Regions from separate parts of the Anaerobacillus sp. ABR4_321 genome, predicted to be linked through region 4. Evidence: riboswitches for the same ligand, from Rfam matches in the RefSeq annotation. Region 4 holds a riboswitch; each other region holds the start of a gene.
What was found. A riboswitch is a leader RNA that binds a small molecule or an ion and turns the genes downstream of it on or off. The one in region 4 is predicted to bind S-adenosylmethionine.

Region 1 (3,545 bases), 1.3 Mb from region 4:
CATTCGACCACTTCGACTCCTATTCCTAAAGAAGGAATATTCCCAAATGCCTCGCAGTCTTTAAGTAAGCCTTCCTCTTTAACGATACTCGCTTTACCGTTGATTCTAAGGCTTTCCTCCCTGCCTGGAACAAGAAATAACAACCCTACATTGGGGTTCTCCAAAATATTCAGTAGGGAGTCCATCCGTTTGTTCCCCGGCCTTTCCGGGATTAGAAGGTGTTTTTTATCGATCACTTTCACAAATCCTGGTTGGTCTCCCCTCGGGGATACATCGCTTCCCGAATGAGATGCTGTAGCGATTGTTAAGAAAGGTGAATGTGAGATAAATCGTTCACAGTTATCATCTAAGAAGTTGATCACCTTGTTGGCAGCTAACTTCCCCGGCTCTCCTCCAATTGATCGTAACTCTTCTAGCGATTCAACTTTCTGTCCAAAAACGTCTGACATGGTAGCCCCCTAACTAAATCTCAACTATTTCAAGTTTACCATTAAATGGCTTTTGCGCGTTGGGTAGTTCTGTCATATGACGTTATATAACTTTTACGCTACTTAAACCGCACAAAAAAGCTGTCGAGCATATCTCGACAGCTTGCTAGGCCTCATAGGCTTACTATTTTATTGGTTAGCACCCTTTTTAAGAGCTTCTGCTTTATCAGTGTACTCCCATGGTAATTCGATGTCTGTACGTCCAAAATGGCCGTAAGCAGCCGTTTGCTTGTAAATTGGGCGTCGCAGATCTAACATCTTGATGATCCCTGCTGGACGTAGGTCGAAGTTATCTCGCACCAGTTGTACTAGCTTCTCTTCAGATACGGTTCCAGTGCCAAACGTGTCGATCGAAATCGATACAGGTTGAGCTACTCCAATCGCATAAGCCAACTGTACTTCACAACGATCAGCAAGTTTTGCTGCTACGATATTTTTAGCTACGTAGCGCGCTGCATAAGCCGCTGAACGGTCAACCTTTGTAGCATCCTTACCTGAGAATGCGCCACCACCATGACGTGCATATCCGCCGTAAGTATCCACGATGATCTTACGCCCTGTTAACCCTGCGTCACCTTGAGGTCCACCGATTACAAAGCGACCAGTAGGATTAATGAAATACTTTGTATCTTCATCGATCAATTCTGGAGAAACAACAGGTTTAACGACGTGCTCTTTAATATTTCGTTGAATTTGCTCAAGCGAAACTTCTGGATGATGCTGTGTAGAGACAACGATCGTATCGATACGTACCGGCTTACCTTCTTCATCATATTCTACTGTAACCTGGGTTTTGCCATCCGGACGAAGATAAGGTAGGATTTCCTCTTTTCTTACTTCGCTTAAACGACGTGCCAACTTATGAGCTAAAGAAATCGGTAGAGGCATAAGTTCAGGAGTTTCATTACAAGCATACCCAAACATCAACCCCTGGTCACCAGCACCAATCGATTCAATCTCATCGTCAGACATTTGGCCTTCACGTGCTTCTAAAGCCACGTTCACACCAGCAGCAATATCAGCTGACTGTTCATCGATCGATGAAAGGACTGCACATGTTTCAGCGTCAAAACCATATTTAGCACGTGTGTATCCAATCGATTGGACCGTTTCACGAACGACTTTCGGAATATCTACATAGTGAGATGTAGTGATCTCTCCGGAAACCAACACTAGTCCAGTCGTGACTGTAGTTTCACATGCAACGCGCGCATTAGGGTCGTGCGCAAGAATATCATCCAGAATCGCATCAGAAATTTGGTCTGATATTTTATCTGGATGCCCCTCAGTTACTGATTCAGAAGTAAACAAACGACGATTACTCACTTAAGTACCTCCTTAAGGATTCATTCCTATTTAATATAGTGTAATGGATACGGTACTCATTTCCCTAATAGTGTTGTCGAAACGAGACATCGAATTCAATAATAAACGGTAATATTACGCTTTTTTCCAAAAACGACAATAAAAAAGCCCTTTCCTTCATCATAAAGGGAAAGGAGCTGAAGTCTCTTGCCTTTCGCCTCTTATCTTCCAAGACAATAAGTCTTGCAGGTTAGCACCTTAATCCACTATATGAGGAGTTGGTTGCTGAGCTTCATAGGGCCTGTCCCTCCGCTTACTCGGGATAAGAGTATCCATTCTCGAAATATAATATCGTAGTTCGCTTTCTCTGTCAATCTAATGACACAAGCCCTAATTAGAAAGGTCATTCACCTTTTTTTCACTTTTCAAGGAAAAATCCATAGATTAGTATAGAATAATTAAATGAATGTGTTATACTAATTTTGAGTTAAACAAGTTCAGAAAAGATCTTGATGAAATTTTATTATAAAGGATGGGTTTAACGTATGAAAACAGCTTCCTTCTCTTCACCACTTTTGGATGCCATTTTAAATAAGAATAATCCGCATGTTAATTTATCAGTTTCTGAACTGGTAGAACGTTCACTATCGATGAAAGAGGGAACATTAACATCCACTGGCGCTCTTCGTGTTGAAACAGGCAAATACACTGGACGTTCTCCAGAGGACAAGTTCATTGTCCGTGAAGAATCAACAAAAGACAAAATCAACTGGAAAACAAACCAGTCTATCTCTTCAGAACATTTTGAAAGCCTTTACACTAAGGTTCTGGATTACCTGGGAGAGAAAAAAGATCTTTATGTTTTCAAAGGGTTCGCTGGAGCAGACCAATCAGCAAGACTACCCATCCAGGTTATCAATGAATATGCATGGCACAACTTGTTCGCACATCAGCTTTTCATCCGCCCAAATGAATCTGAATTAAAAGGACATGAAGCAGAGTTCACTGTCATTTCTGCACCTGGTTTTCAAGCTAACCCAGACAAAGATGGCACGAATTCAGAAACGTTCATTATTATTTCATTTGAAAAACGTACCGTCTTAATCGGTGGCACTGAGTATGCAGGTGAGATTAAGAAATCGATCTTCACTGTCATGAACTACTTACTACCTGAGCGAAATATCCTTTCCATGCACTGTTCGGCGAACGTAGGAAAAGAAGGCGATGTGGCTCTCTTCTTCGGTCTATCAGGTACAGGAAAGACGACGCTATCAGCAGACGCAAACCGTCGCTTGATCGGTGACGATGAACATGGCTGGTCGATGAACGGTGTCTTCAACATCGAAGGTGGCTGCTACGCCAAATGTATTAATTTGTCTAGAGAAAAAGAGCCTCAAATTTGGGATGCAATTCGATTCGGCACTGTTCTTGAGAACGTTGCACTAGACAACAATTCGAGACTGCCTGATTATGATGATACAAGTTTAACTGAAAATACGCGTGCTGCATATCCAATCGACGCCATTCCTAATATTGCGGTTCCGAGCGTAGCGGGTCACCCTAACACGATTATCTTTTTGACTGCAGACGCTTTCGGGGTCCTACCGCCAATCAGTAAGCTGACAAAAGAGCAAGCGATGTTCCACTTCCTTTCTGGTTACACAAGTAAGCTAGCCGGAACTGAAAGAGGGGTTACGTCTCCACAAGCAACGTTCTCCACTTGCTTTGGTGCACCGTTCCTACCACTTCCTG
Region 2 (3,545 bases), 2.3 Mb from region 4:
TGGATCATATGATAGTGACCTGTCTGAATTTGAGGGAGATCGACAATTCAATGGCATCGAGTTAACAGGTAGTGAAGATGTGATCAAGTCTGCACTCTACATCGACCGAGCTAACCATGGTCAGTTTAATACAACTTGGGGTGATAACGATACTTACTTTCCATTCACTCTTTTATTGAACAAACAGCCTTTGATCAGCGGAGAGGAACAGATGCAGATTGCAAAAACATACGTTTCTGGATTTTTAGAAGCTACCTTGAATAACGACAACTCCTACCGACCTATGCTGGAAGATTACCGCTATGCGTTAGATTGGCTCCCTTCAACAACGTACATTAGTAAATATGAAGATACTTCTTATCATATTTTTAGTACATTCGAAGAGGATGTTGATGTCAATACAGCTTCGACCCCTTATATTGAATTGCAAGGAAACGGCCTATTGCAATGGTATGAAGGTGAATTAGACTATAGAAGAAATAAAGTGAGAGATAATCACGGCGTTTACCTTAAATGGAATCACGACTACTCTAGGAATGGTTCATACAAGCTTTCGTTTACCAAAGCGTTAGAAGATCCTTACGCGTTTAAGAAAGATAGCTCCTTAACGTTTGCAGCGGCGAATGTATCTGAAGTAGAAGAAGAAGTTTTTGTGGATTTCACAATAACAGCCACATCTGAAAACGGTGAATCTGCTAGTGTCAAATTGAGCGATGTGATGAGTATGCATCCTGTGCTACCGATTCAGCACACAAAAACGAAGTTCTATGAAGAAGCGCGATTCGGAGCCCTTACCGAACCGGTCCTTCAAACGTTCAACATACCGATGAGTACATTTATTGAACAAAACAACACGTTTGAACCAGATACCCTTACCTCCATAACATTTCAATTTGATCAATCAGAAAGAGGAAAAATATTCTTAGATCACATTGGCGTTAACCGATAATAAAATATAAGAGGCTTCCCACAAAGGGAAAGCCTCTTTTTTAAATTATGAAATTTTACAAGAAGACTGTCCACGCTTTGCTAAGTAGCTCTGATGGTACTCCTCTGCTTTATAAAAATTCGTTGCAGGAACAATTTGAGTTACGATTGGCTTCTTAAAACGTTTTGCTTCAGTAAGCTCGTTCAGTGCAAGTTCTGCTGAAGTCTTTTGCGAATCTGAGTTATAAAAAATAGCGGAACGATACCTAGTACCCACATCTTCACCCTGACGGTTCAAAGATGTGGGATTATGATTATCAAAGAAAACTTGGAGCAGTTCCTCATACGTAATAATCGCTGGATTATATTCGATAAGCACCGCTTCAGCATGACCAGTAAGTTCTTTATATACTTCTTCATAAGAAGGATCGATCGTACTTCCACCTGTAAATCCTACTGAAGTAGACACGACACCATTCAGCTGCTGAAATAGTGCTTCTACTCCCCAAAAACATCCTGCTGCAAATACCGCTTTTTCCATTCTTTCCACTCCATTTCTCCAAGTGTTGTTGCTATTTTGAACAGCTTTCTCTGTATATACCTTCTCGAGCTCACTCAGAGTTAACATGTAAAGCTGTTTGCCTTGTTCCTTATAGATACCTTTTCCTAGAAGATGGTTGATTATCATTTGTTTTTTGTCTGACGTTTTCTGCAATTCCTTTCACTCCTTGAAGTAGTTTGTATGATGAGGAGTGCATATAAAAAACCCTCATCTGCCCGAACAGAAGAGGGTTTGGATTTACCGATCGCCTCTTCTTATTTTCCGACTTTCGCCGCAGGAATTGGCACGGTGCTCCCGTATAACATTTATAGGAATCCGTTGCCGAGGTATCAAAGGGCCAGTCCCTCCACCTCTCTGAATAAGAAGATCCTTGAAAAGGATTATTAAGTTAATGACAATATTAAAGGTTGTAACAGTAGGTGTCAATAGAAAAGCTTGCATTAGTGTGCTAAACGAACAAAGAAATTAAAAAATATCCGATTGCTGATACGCTAGCACCGATCAGTGCAGGTTTTAGCTTAAAGGAAGCATAAGCCATCGTGTTCAACTTAAGTATCTTGGCTATTGTATTCGTATTATCGCTAAGTGGTGACGAAAAAGCACCGAACGTTCCACTAGCAAACACAGCACCGATCACGAGTGGCAATGAAGTTCCTGTGGTAGCACCGAGAGAGACTCCTAAAGGCATAAGAATTCCCCAAGTCCCCCATGAAGAGCCAATGAAGTATGAAATGAATGCCCCCACCAGGAATAACACCGGTGGCACGAATAATGCAGGAATCCAGTTTAAGTTCTTCGTTACAAACTGAGAAAATCCTAATGCTTCAGCAGAAGAAGCAAGTCCCCAAACAATCGTTAGTAATACGATGACAGACATCATATCATTACCGCCTTCAATAAAGAACGTGACAAGGTTTTTTAATGAGAACCTCTGAAATAAATAAAATAGAAACGTTAACAAAACGGTTGTCATTAGAGCGAAGACCATCGCATCTAATACATCTGCTTCGATGAATGCCTGTACTGGGCTTTTGAACCCTTTCTCATACCCACTCCAATATGTGATTAAAAGCGTTAGGAAAATTACTCCTCCTAGTGGCAGCAAAAGGTTCATAGGTTTTGCCGGAAGATCTTTTGAAACAACAGGATGACAATCTTCCCATTTGTCATCGATTTCTTTCTCCATATTCCCAGCATCAGTAGCCGGGATCTTCGTATGATGAAAGAAACTTAAATAAAATCCGATGATAAGAATCGATATTGAGAAAAAATTGTACGGAATGCTTTGCAAAAACAATCTGTAGCCATCTCCCTCAAGACCCTGTCCTCTTAAAGAAAGGTCGACAACAGAGGACATATATCCAACGAACGCAGTCGCAATCGGCATTAGAACAATTACTGGAGTTGCTGTGGTTTCAATCACAAAGCCAAGTTCCTGAGGGGTCATCTTCACTTTTTTCAAGAGTGCTTTCATAATCGGGGCAACCGTAACGATGCGAAAGCTCGGAGCACTAAACGTCCCGAGCGTTGATAACCATGTTAAAAATAACGCTCCCTTTTTCGAAGTGATTTTTCCAGAAGCGAATCGAACGAAGCCTTTTATTCCACCAGTATATTTCATCATTCCGATGAGACCAGTAAACATGTATAAAAAGATGATGATTTTAATGTTGCTCTCATCTTTTAAACCACTCATAATAAATTGATAAAACTGCTCGAGTCCTTCTATAGGTTGAGGCTTATGTATGAATGAAGCTGTTAGCAACCCTGCTGTTAACCCAGGTATAACGAGTTTCGTCTTCATCGCTACGAGAATCATGACCAAGAACGGTACGATCGAAAGCCAATCCATTTTTCACTCCCCCTTTCCGGTTAGTTTGTGCTCGGAAAAGGGTGCTATACTAAAAACCGGAGTAAATTCTCCGGCTACGACTGACGAAGCAAATTTGTTTTTTTGAGTTGCGCAATTGAAGACGCGCCAATTCCAAACATAGCAGTTTGTAGTTCGAACTGAATTCGTCTCAGCTGGTCTAATAACGCTTCTTCACTGTCGTCT
Region 3 (3,545 bases), 1.0 Mb from region 4:
AGGAATGGCAACGATCATCATGTTGTTTGTTATCGTTGCTAGCGTGATTCCTGTTCCGAACAATGATGCAGTTGCTGCATATGTTAGCTTTGATATCAATCCGAGTATCGAAGTAGGTGTTAATTCTGACCTGGAAGTAGTACAGTATCAGGCTTGGAATTCAGACGGCGAAGGGCTGAGTTTAGACCAGGATACAAAAAATATGCCACTTGCTGAGTTTGCAAATGTACTAATTTCTAAGCTCGAAGAGAATGGCTTTTTAACTGATCAGGGAAAGCTGCTTATCGTAGCGAGTAATGTTGAAGAAAACAGTCGTTATCAGAAGGTGAAAAGTAAGCTCGAAGAAACGATTAATGGTTTAAAAAACAATGAGGTCCTTACAGAACAGGCTGTTGCAATCACTACGATTTTACATGCGGATCATCATACCCGTAAGTTGGCAGTGGAAAAGGGTGTGTCTCCTGGAAAGTATATAACTTATCTGGCGGCACAAGATCGTGGAGTAACGATTTCTCTTGAAGATGCCCGCGACCTATCTATTAAGAAATTAGATTCGCTCGAAAATCGCGCAACTGCATCAGAGGGTAATACAGAACCTGTTGAAGACAGGAACGATCTAGATAATAAAATTACTCAGCTTAATGATAAATCAAATAAAGCGGTTGACAGCTCAGAGAATAAAAAAGGACAGAGTAACCAAAATTCTGAAGCGGTGGTAAAAGAAGAAAAAGATCCGATCGGTCAACTATCAAATAAGAACGAAAAGTCTTCATCTCAACCAACCGGAAATAACGATTCTGGTCGTGTGGATAAAGACTCTGAACAAAATGGGGAAAACAACGAGAAAAATAGTGGATCCTCAATAAATGATAAACCAAAAGACGATAAAGAAGTCAGAGAAGATAAAGAAGATAGAGAAAAAGATGATGAAGATGAAGATGAAGAGGATGAACAAGACGAGCGTGAAGACAATCGCTCAAAAGAAGACAATGATGATTAAGTAAGTGAACAGTGAGATTGACAGTTCGCCACGAATAACTTAGATTAACGCCATTATTTTATATTATTTTTAACAAAGCTAGGGAAATTTCCCTAGCTTTGTTTTAGTTATAACTTCATTCAAAGCATGATAGAAGGGAGGACTTTAACAATATCCAGGAAAGATGCCCTGTCCCCGAATGTTTGTACAACTTCGTGGTTCCTGTCTAAAAGGACAGTCGTTGGTACACCAGTGCACCCATACTTATCGTACGTATCTCTACCATTATCTTTTAATACTGGAAAAGGCAGATCGTTCTTGATAGCAAAATCTTTGCCTGCCTCTTCTGTTCTTTCACGTCCAGTCACATTTATTGTTAAGAATGCAAGTTTGTTTAAGTCTGCATGTTCATAAAATTGTTCTTTCATAGGTAGGTCCTTCATACAATCAGGACACCATGAAGCCCAAAACGTAAGCATAACCGGCTTCCCTTCATAGTCGGTTAATGAATACGTTTGATCACCTCTGACCTCTTGTAAAGAAAACGTAGGGGCTTTCACAAAAAGTCTCCTTTCGCATATAGTTTTATGGTAACCTTATCAAAAATCTGGTTCTAATCAAAATATTTGATGCGTAGAGTGGATTTGTATAAACTTTCAGAAAATGTTTGACACTAATGCATTGCCTTGCTAAAATAATACTCAATCAAAGTAATTGAATATTCGTTCTTATCTAGAGAGGCGGAGGGACTGGCCCTATGAAGCCCGGCAACCGTCAAACCATTTGGTTTGAAAAGGTGCCAATTCCTGCAGGTATAATGCCTGGAAGATAAGCGGAGCTGATTTCTATAATCCAGCCTCTCTGTCTTTCAGAGAGGCTTTTTTATATTCAATGAGCGTGATGGGAGTGATCGGAGTTGAGAAGAGAGACGGTATACGAGGACCAACGGATATCCATTGGCTCGTTCGTTCTCGAATCAGGAAAAGAACTTGACGAGGTTGAACTTGCATATGAACGAGTAGGACCGAAGGAAGCACCAGTCATTCTAGTCTGTCATGCACTAACGGGCAATCAGTATACGGTTGGAAGGAAACAAGATGGTTGGTGGGAAGGTCTGATTGGTCACGGTAAGTATGTAGATACCTCTGAATTTCAAGTAATCACATTCAACGTATTAGGCGGTTGTAATGGTTCGACGGGACCATTATCTCGTAATCCGTTTACAAACCGACCATATCAGGCGGATTTTCCATTCATAAGCGTGAGGGATATGGTTCATTCTCAAAAGCGAGCACTTGAAGCACTCGGTATCGATCGACTTCATGCCGTGATCGGTGGGTCGCTTGGAGGCATGCAGGTGCTTGAGTGGGGAATTCTCTACCCTGATGCGATGGAGCATCTTGTTCCATTAGCTGTGACACCATCTTTGAGTGCTTACGGAATTGCATATAATGCCATTTCAAGACATGCCATAACGACTGACCCTGAATGGAAGGGAGGGTATTATGATCAAACACATCCTCCCGCATCGGGGTTAGCAACAGCACGTATGATCGGAATGATTTCGTACCGAACAGATGAGATGTTTCAGAAGAAATTTGGAAGAAGGGTCATTGCAAAACCTGAAGATCACCATGAAAAGGCTCTTTACGACGTCGAATCTTACCTTCATTACCAGGGTAAAAAGCTAGTTGGTCGTTTTGATGCCAATAGCTATTTGTACTTATTAAAAGCAATGGATAACCATGATATTACCAGGGGAAGGGACGCACCGATTGAAGAAGTGAAGGCAAATGTTTTAGCAATTAGTTTTAAAGGTGATTTAATTTATCCTCCTAAAGATCTTGAAGCTTTATTTTCGCTTAAGGCGCGTTTTACGATCGTTGATACAAAGTATGGTCATGATGGATTCCTCGTTGAATTTGATAGATGGGGGCAATTAATCAAAGAACAATTACAAGAACCGTCAAAAATACAAAGGAGTGGATAAGAGATGGCAGAGAAGCGTTATAACTTAGAAACGATTGGCATTCATGGTGGTTTACAGGCAGATCCAGCTACAGGAGCGAGAGCACTACCGATTTATCAATCCAACGCATACAAATTTAACAGCACGGAACATGCAGCTGATTTGTTTGGTTTAAAAGAAGAAGGGTTTATTTATTCTAGAATTGGTAATCCGACGGTAGGAACGCTTGAAGAACGGGTTGCGGAGCTTGAAGGCGGAATTGGAGCCCTCGGTCTTGCAAGTGGTATGGCAGCCATCACAAACGCGATTTTAAATATTGCGAATAGCGGTGATGAAATTGTTTCTGCTTCTACTTTATATGGCGGCACATATAACCTTTTTTCAACGACGCTTCCTAAATACGGAATAAAAACCAACTTTGTTGATCCGAAAGATCCGGAATCGTTTAGAAGTGCGATTACTCCTAATACAAAAGCAATCTTTGCAGAAACGATTGGTAATCCAGGCCTTCACGTACTCGATATCGAGAAAGTGGCTGAAATCGCTCATGAAGCTGGCATTCCGCTTATCATCGACAATACCTTCGCAACACCGTAT
Region 4 (3,545 bases):
TGTACGCCTCAAACTTCGCCTCCGCTTCCTCTGTCGTTTCACCTACGATCACACTTAAAAACGAGAAAATTTTCACGTGATCCGGATTTCTTCCATGCTTGACGGCACGCTCACGAATATCATCGGCATAGTAGTGGATTCGCTCAGGAGTCGGTCCTCCGACAAACACGCACTCCGCATGCTTTGAGGCGAATTCTCGCCCTTTCTCTGATGTCCCAGCTTGATAGATCACAGGCGTTCGCTGTGGAGACGGTTCACTAAGATGCGGTCCTTCAACACTGAAATAGTGACCTTCATGATTGATTTCATGAACTTTGCTCGGCTCAACAAGCGTATCAGCCTCCAGATCTTCAACCACAGCACCATCCTCCCAGCTGCTTTCCCACAATTTGTAGGACACGTCCATATACTCATGAGCGATATCATAACGCTCATCATGACGAATCATCTTCTCAAGTCCGAAGTTGCGTGCCGCATTCGGTAAATAAGAGGTAACGACGTTCCAGGCAACTCGCCCTTTTGTTAGATGATCGAGCGTCGAAAATCTGCGCGCATTTCCAAAAGGTGCTTCGTACGTCGTGCTGACTGTAACGGCGAAGGAAAGGTGCTCGGTCACACTCGCCATCGCAGGGACAAGAAGCGCGGGATCATTGATTGGCACTTGCAATCCATCACGGATTGAAGGATTCTTACTCTTTTGGTACACATCATAAACACCAAGAACATCTGCAAAGAAGACCGCATCGAACTTCCCTTTCTCTAATGTCTTAGCAAGGTCGATCCAGTAGTCTAAGTCTTTGTATTTCTGATGACGCTGACTTTCTGGATGCTTCCATAGCCCATGTGAATTGTGCATCGAACTGTTCATGTCGAACGCATTCAAAATGATTTGTTTACTCATCTCCCTCAACCTCCACTCTTTTTTAAAACATAAAAAAGCCTCTTCATAAGAAAAGAAGAGGCCGTGAAAAAGCAACTGTCTTTTCTTATCCTTCAAGCATCGCTTGCTGGAATTGGCACAGTACTCAAACGAGTCTGTTGCCGAGGCTTCAAAGGGCCAGTCCCTCCACCTCTCTTGATAAGAAAGTTTGTTTTATTGAATTTAACGATGAATATACAGCACCGATCGATTCCCTGTCAACAAAAAATCAAAAAATTATTTCTTTTCTAATTACTTGTTGACATTGCGTTTATTTGTCCGTATTCTATTCTTTAACGCACTACCGCATACATTTATCTAGAGTCAGGGGAGGAATCTGGTCCAACGATCCTGCAGCAACCGCTTATCTTAAGCAAGGTGCTCATTCCAGCAGACTTTTTGTCTGAAAGATGAAGCTTGTATGGTTCGAATGTTGATGAGCCTAAGTCTACTTTCAGCTGAAAGTAGACTTTTTTTGTATAGAGAAAAAGGAGGATACTGATGCCATTTGCAACTGAAAAGCAGCCTGATTTGAAGGAAGAACTCACTGAACTCGTTGAACTTTTTAAAAGTAGATCAGCAAAATATGATGAAGAAGAAAGGTTTCCTTACGAGAACTTCGAAGATTTAAAGGCGAGGAACTTTTTATCATTCACTGTACCAAAAGAATATGGAGGCTCTGGTCTTAACTTGTACGAGTTCTTGAAAGTTCAAGAACAGCTCGCATCAGGTGATGGTCCGACGGCACTTTCCCTCGGCTGGCAGCTTGGCGTTATTTTAGAAATCGCTGAATCGCGAGCGTGGGATGAAGCGGTTTTCGAAAAAGTGTGCCACTTGATCGTAAACGAAAAAGCGCTTCTCAACCTTGCGCAAACTGAAAAAGCGACCGGTAGCCCTTCACGCGGCGGAATTCCTCAAACGACTGCTACAAAAACGCCGGAGGGCTGGATCATCAATGGGCGAAAATCCTTTACGTCAATGGCCGTGGCGCTTGATTACTCAATCGTAACAGCTGACGTTGATCAATCCGGTAAGAAAGGGTTTGTCCTGATCGATCACAAACTTGAAGGCGTACAAGTTGAGGAAACGTGGGACAGTATCTCCATGAAAGGGACAAAGAGTGATGATCTCGTGCTACATAACGTCCACGTTAAACCTGAAGATCTATTGGTAATTGAGGAGAACCACAAGGCATCTCCGAAAGGATGGTACCTGCAGATTCCAGCCGTTTACCTTGGCATCGCCTCTTCAGCCATGGACTACACGGTCGAATTCGCCTCCTCCTTCTCCCCTTCAACACTTCCTGGTCCGATCAAAGACGTGCCAGAAGTAAGGAGAAAGATCGGCGAGATGCAGTTAGAGCTATTCAACGCGCGAGAAGTTCTTTATGCTGTCGCAAAGAGATGGAGTGAAAACCCTGAAGAGCGTCCGCATATGGGAGCGGACTTAGCAGCAGTGAAGCATATCGTAACAAATAGTGCGAACCGAGTCGTAGATTTAGCGATGCGCGTGGTCGGTGCTAGAAGCCTGTCTGCCAGCAACCCATTACAGCGCCATTTCCGAAACGTACGAGCAGGGCTTCATAACCCGCCGACAGACGATGCGATTGTGTATAGTCTTGCGAACAGTGTGTTTGCTGACTAAGTATGTGTAAGAAAAATGTGATGACACTAGTTTAGGAGCGTGAAAACGATGAGCAATGTTGTACTTATTTACGGAGGAAACTCCCTTCAATCGAGACTAAAAGGAATTAAAGACTATGCGGAAAGTTATTTAAAGGAGCACTCGATCTCCTATGAATCAATCAATGTAATCGACTTACCCGCTACCGATTTAATCACCGCTAACTTTAGCAGCGCTACGATCCTAGAAGCGAATGAAAAAGTAGAAAAAGCGGATGCTGTTATTATTTTAACGCCTGTTTATAAAGCTTCTTATACAGGGATATTGAAGACGTATCTCGATCTTCTGCCTCAAAAAGGATTGAAAGGAAAAGCGGTTCTCCCAATGATGATCGGTGGATCGTTCGGGCATCTCCTTGCGATCGATTATGCGCTTAAGCCTGTACTCTCTTCTCTTGGAGCGACGAACCTCCTGAGCGGTGCTTATGTGATTGATCAGCATGTTCAGCGTGGTGAGGGGAATGAGTTTATTTTGGATGAAGAGGCGAAGGAGCGGTTGAGCGGTAACTTGGAGACGTTGGTGGAGGAATTAAAGAAATAAAAAAAGAGAAGACGAACATTCTGTTCGTCTTCTCTTTAGATTTATAGAACGTAGGATGATGCAATATAGCTAAGTGAATTGATTGTTTGGGACATTGTCACTTCCCATACAAATTCACCGAGTTATATTATTACATCATGCCGCCCATGGATTCTCATATGCAAATAAAGCAAAATAGCACCTAGTTTAATTGGGAAAGGCAACTTTTAGAAGGCTCAAACCCAATACCATAAACAGAAGGATATAATCATAAATGAACAATTGTATGCCAAGAAGTGTGTCATTTTACTTTGTTACAGAATTGCCTATGAGCATATCAAATAGACATGCTCAATATTAGCTTTTAAGCTTACCAAAGTTTCTTGCAGATATTCTTCTAAACATTTTCATTGGACTTCAATTT

Region 1: another riboswitch for S-adenosylmethionine. It lies ahead of metK (methionine adenosyltransferase); the one in region 4 lies ahead of ACXADT_RS02195 (acyl-CoA dehydrogenase family protein).
Region 2: another riboswitch for S-adenosylmethionine. It lies ahead of msrA (peptide-methionine (S)-S-oxide reductase MsrA); the one in region 4 lies ahead of ACXADT_RS02195 (acyl-CoA dehydrogenase family protein).
Region 3: another riboswitch for S-adenosylmethionine. It lies ahead of metX (homoserine O-acetyltransferase MetX); the one in region 4 lies ahead of ACXADT_RS02195 (acyl-CoA dehydrogenase family protein).

What each region holds. Positions count from the first base shown of each region.
Region 1 is NZ_JBSWTK010000001.1:1,686,934-1,690,478, reverse strand. It holds gene ACXADT_RS08700 (MSMEG_1061 family FMN-dependent PPOX-type flavoprotein) at 1-449, opposite strand, end outside; gene metK (methionine adenosyltransferase) at 618-1,814, opposite strand; SAM riboswitch class I at 2,012-2,122, opposite strand; gene pckA (phosphoenolpyruvate carboxykinase (ATP)) at 2,339-3,545, shown strand, end outside.
Region 2 is NZ_JBSWTK010000001.1:2,667,997-2,671,541, forward strand. It holds gene ACXADT_RS13825 (alpha/beta hydrolase family protein) at 1-949, shown strand, start outside; gene msrA (peptide-methionine (S)-S-oxide reductase MsrA) at 995-1,642, opposite strand; SAM riboswitch class I at 1,741-1,854, opposite strand; gene ACXADT_RS13835 (Na+/H+ antiporter NhaC family protein) at 1,938-3,341, opposite strand; gene fni (type 2 isopentenyl-diphosphate Delta-isomerase) at 3,416-3,545, opposite strand, start outside.
Region 3 is NZ_JBSWTK010000001.1:1,413,295-1,416,839, forward strand. It holds gene ACXADT_RS07375 (anti-sigma factor domain-containing protein) at 1-1,000, shown strand, start outside; gene ACXADT_RS07380 (TlpA family protein disulfide reductase) at 1,120-1,539, opposite strand; SAM riboswitch class I at 1,705-1,814, shown strand; gene metX (homoserine O-acetyltransferase MetX) at 1,896-2,969, shown strand; gene ACXADT_RS07390 (O-acetylhomoserine aminocarboxypropyltransferase/cysteine synthase family protein) at 2,973-3,545, shown strand, end outside.
Region 4 is NZ_JBSWTK010000001.1:408,209-411,753, forward strand. It holds gene ACXADT_RS02190 (LLM class flavin-dependent oxidoreductase) at 1-901, opposite strand, end outside; SAM riboswitch class I at 984-1,085, opposite strand; SAM riboswitch class I at 1,231-1,336, shown strand; gene ACXADT_RS02195 (acyl-CoA dehydrogenase family protein) at 1,421-2,563, shown strand; gene ssuE (NADPH-dependent FMN reductase) at 2,612-3,142, shown strand; gene ACXADT_RS02205 (DEAD/DEAH box helicase) at 3,529-3,545, opposite strand, start outside.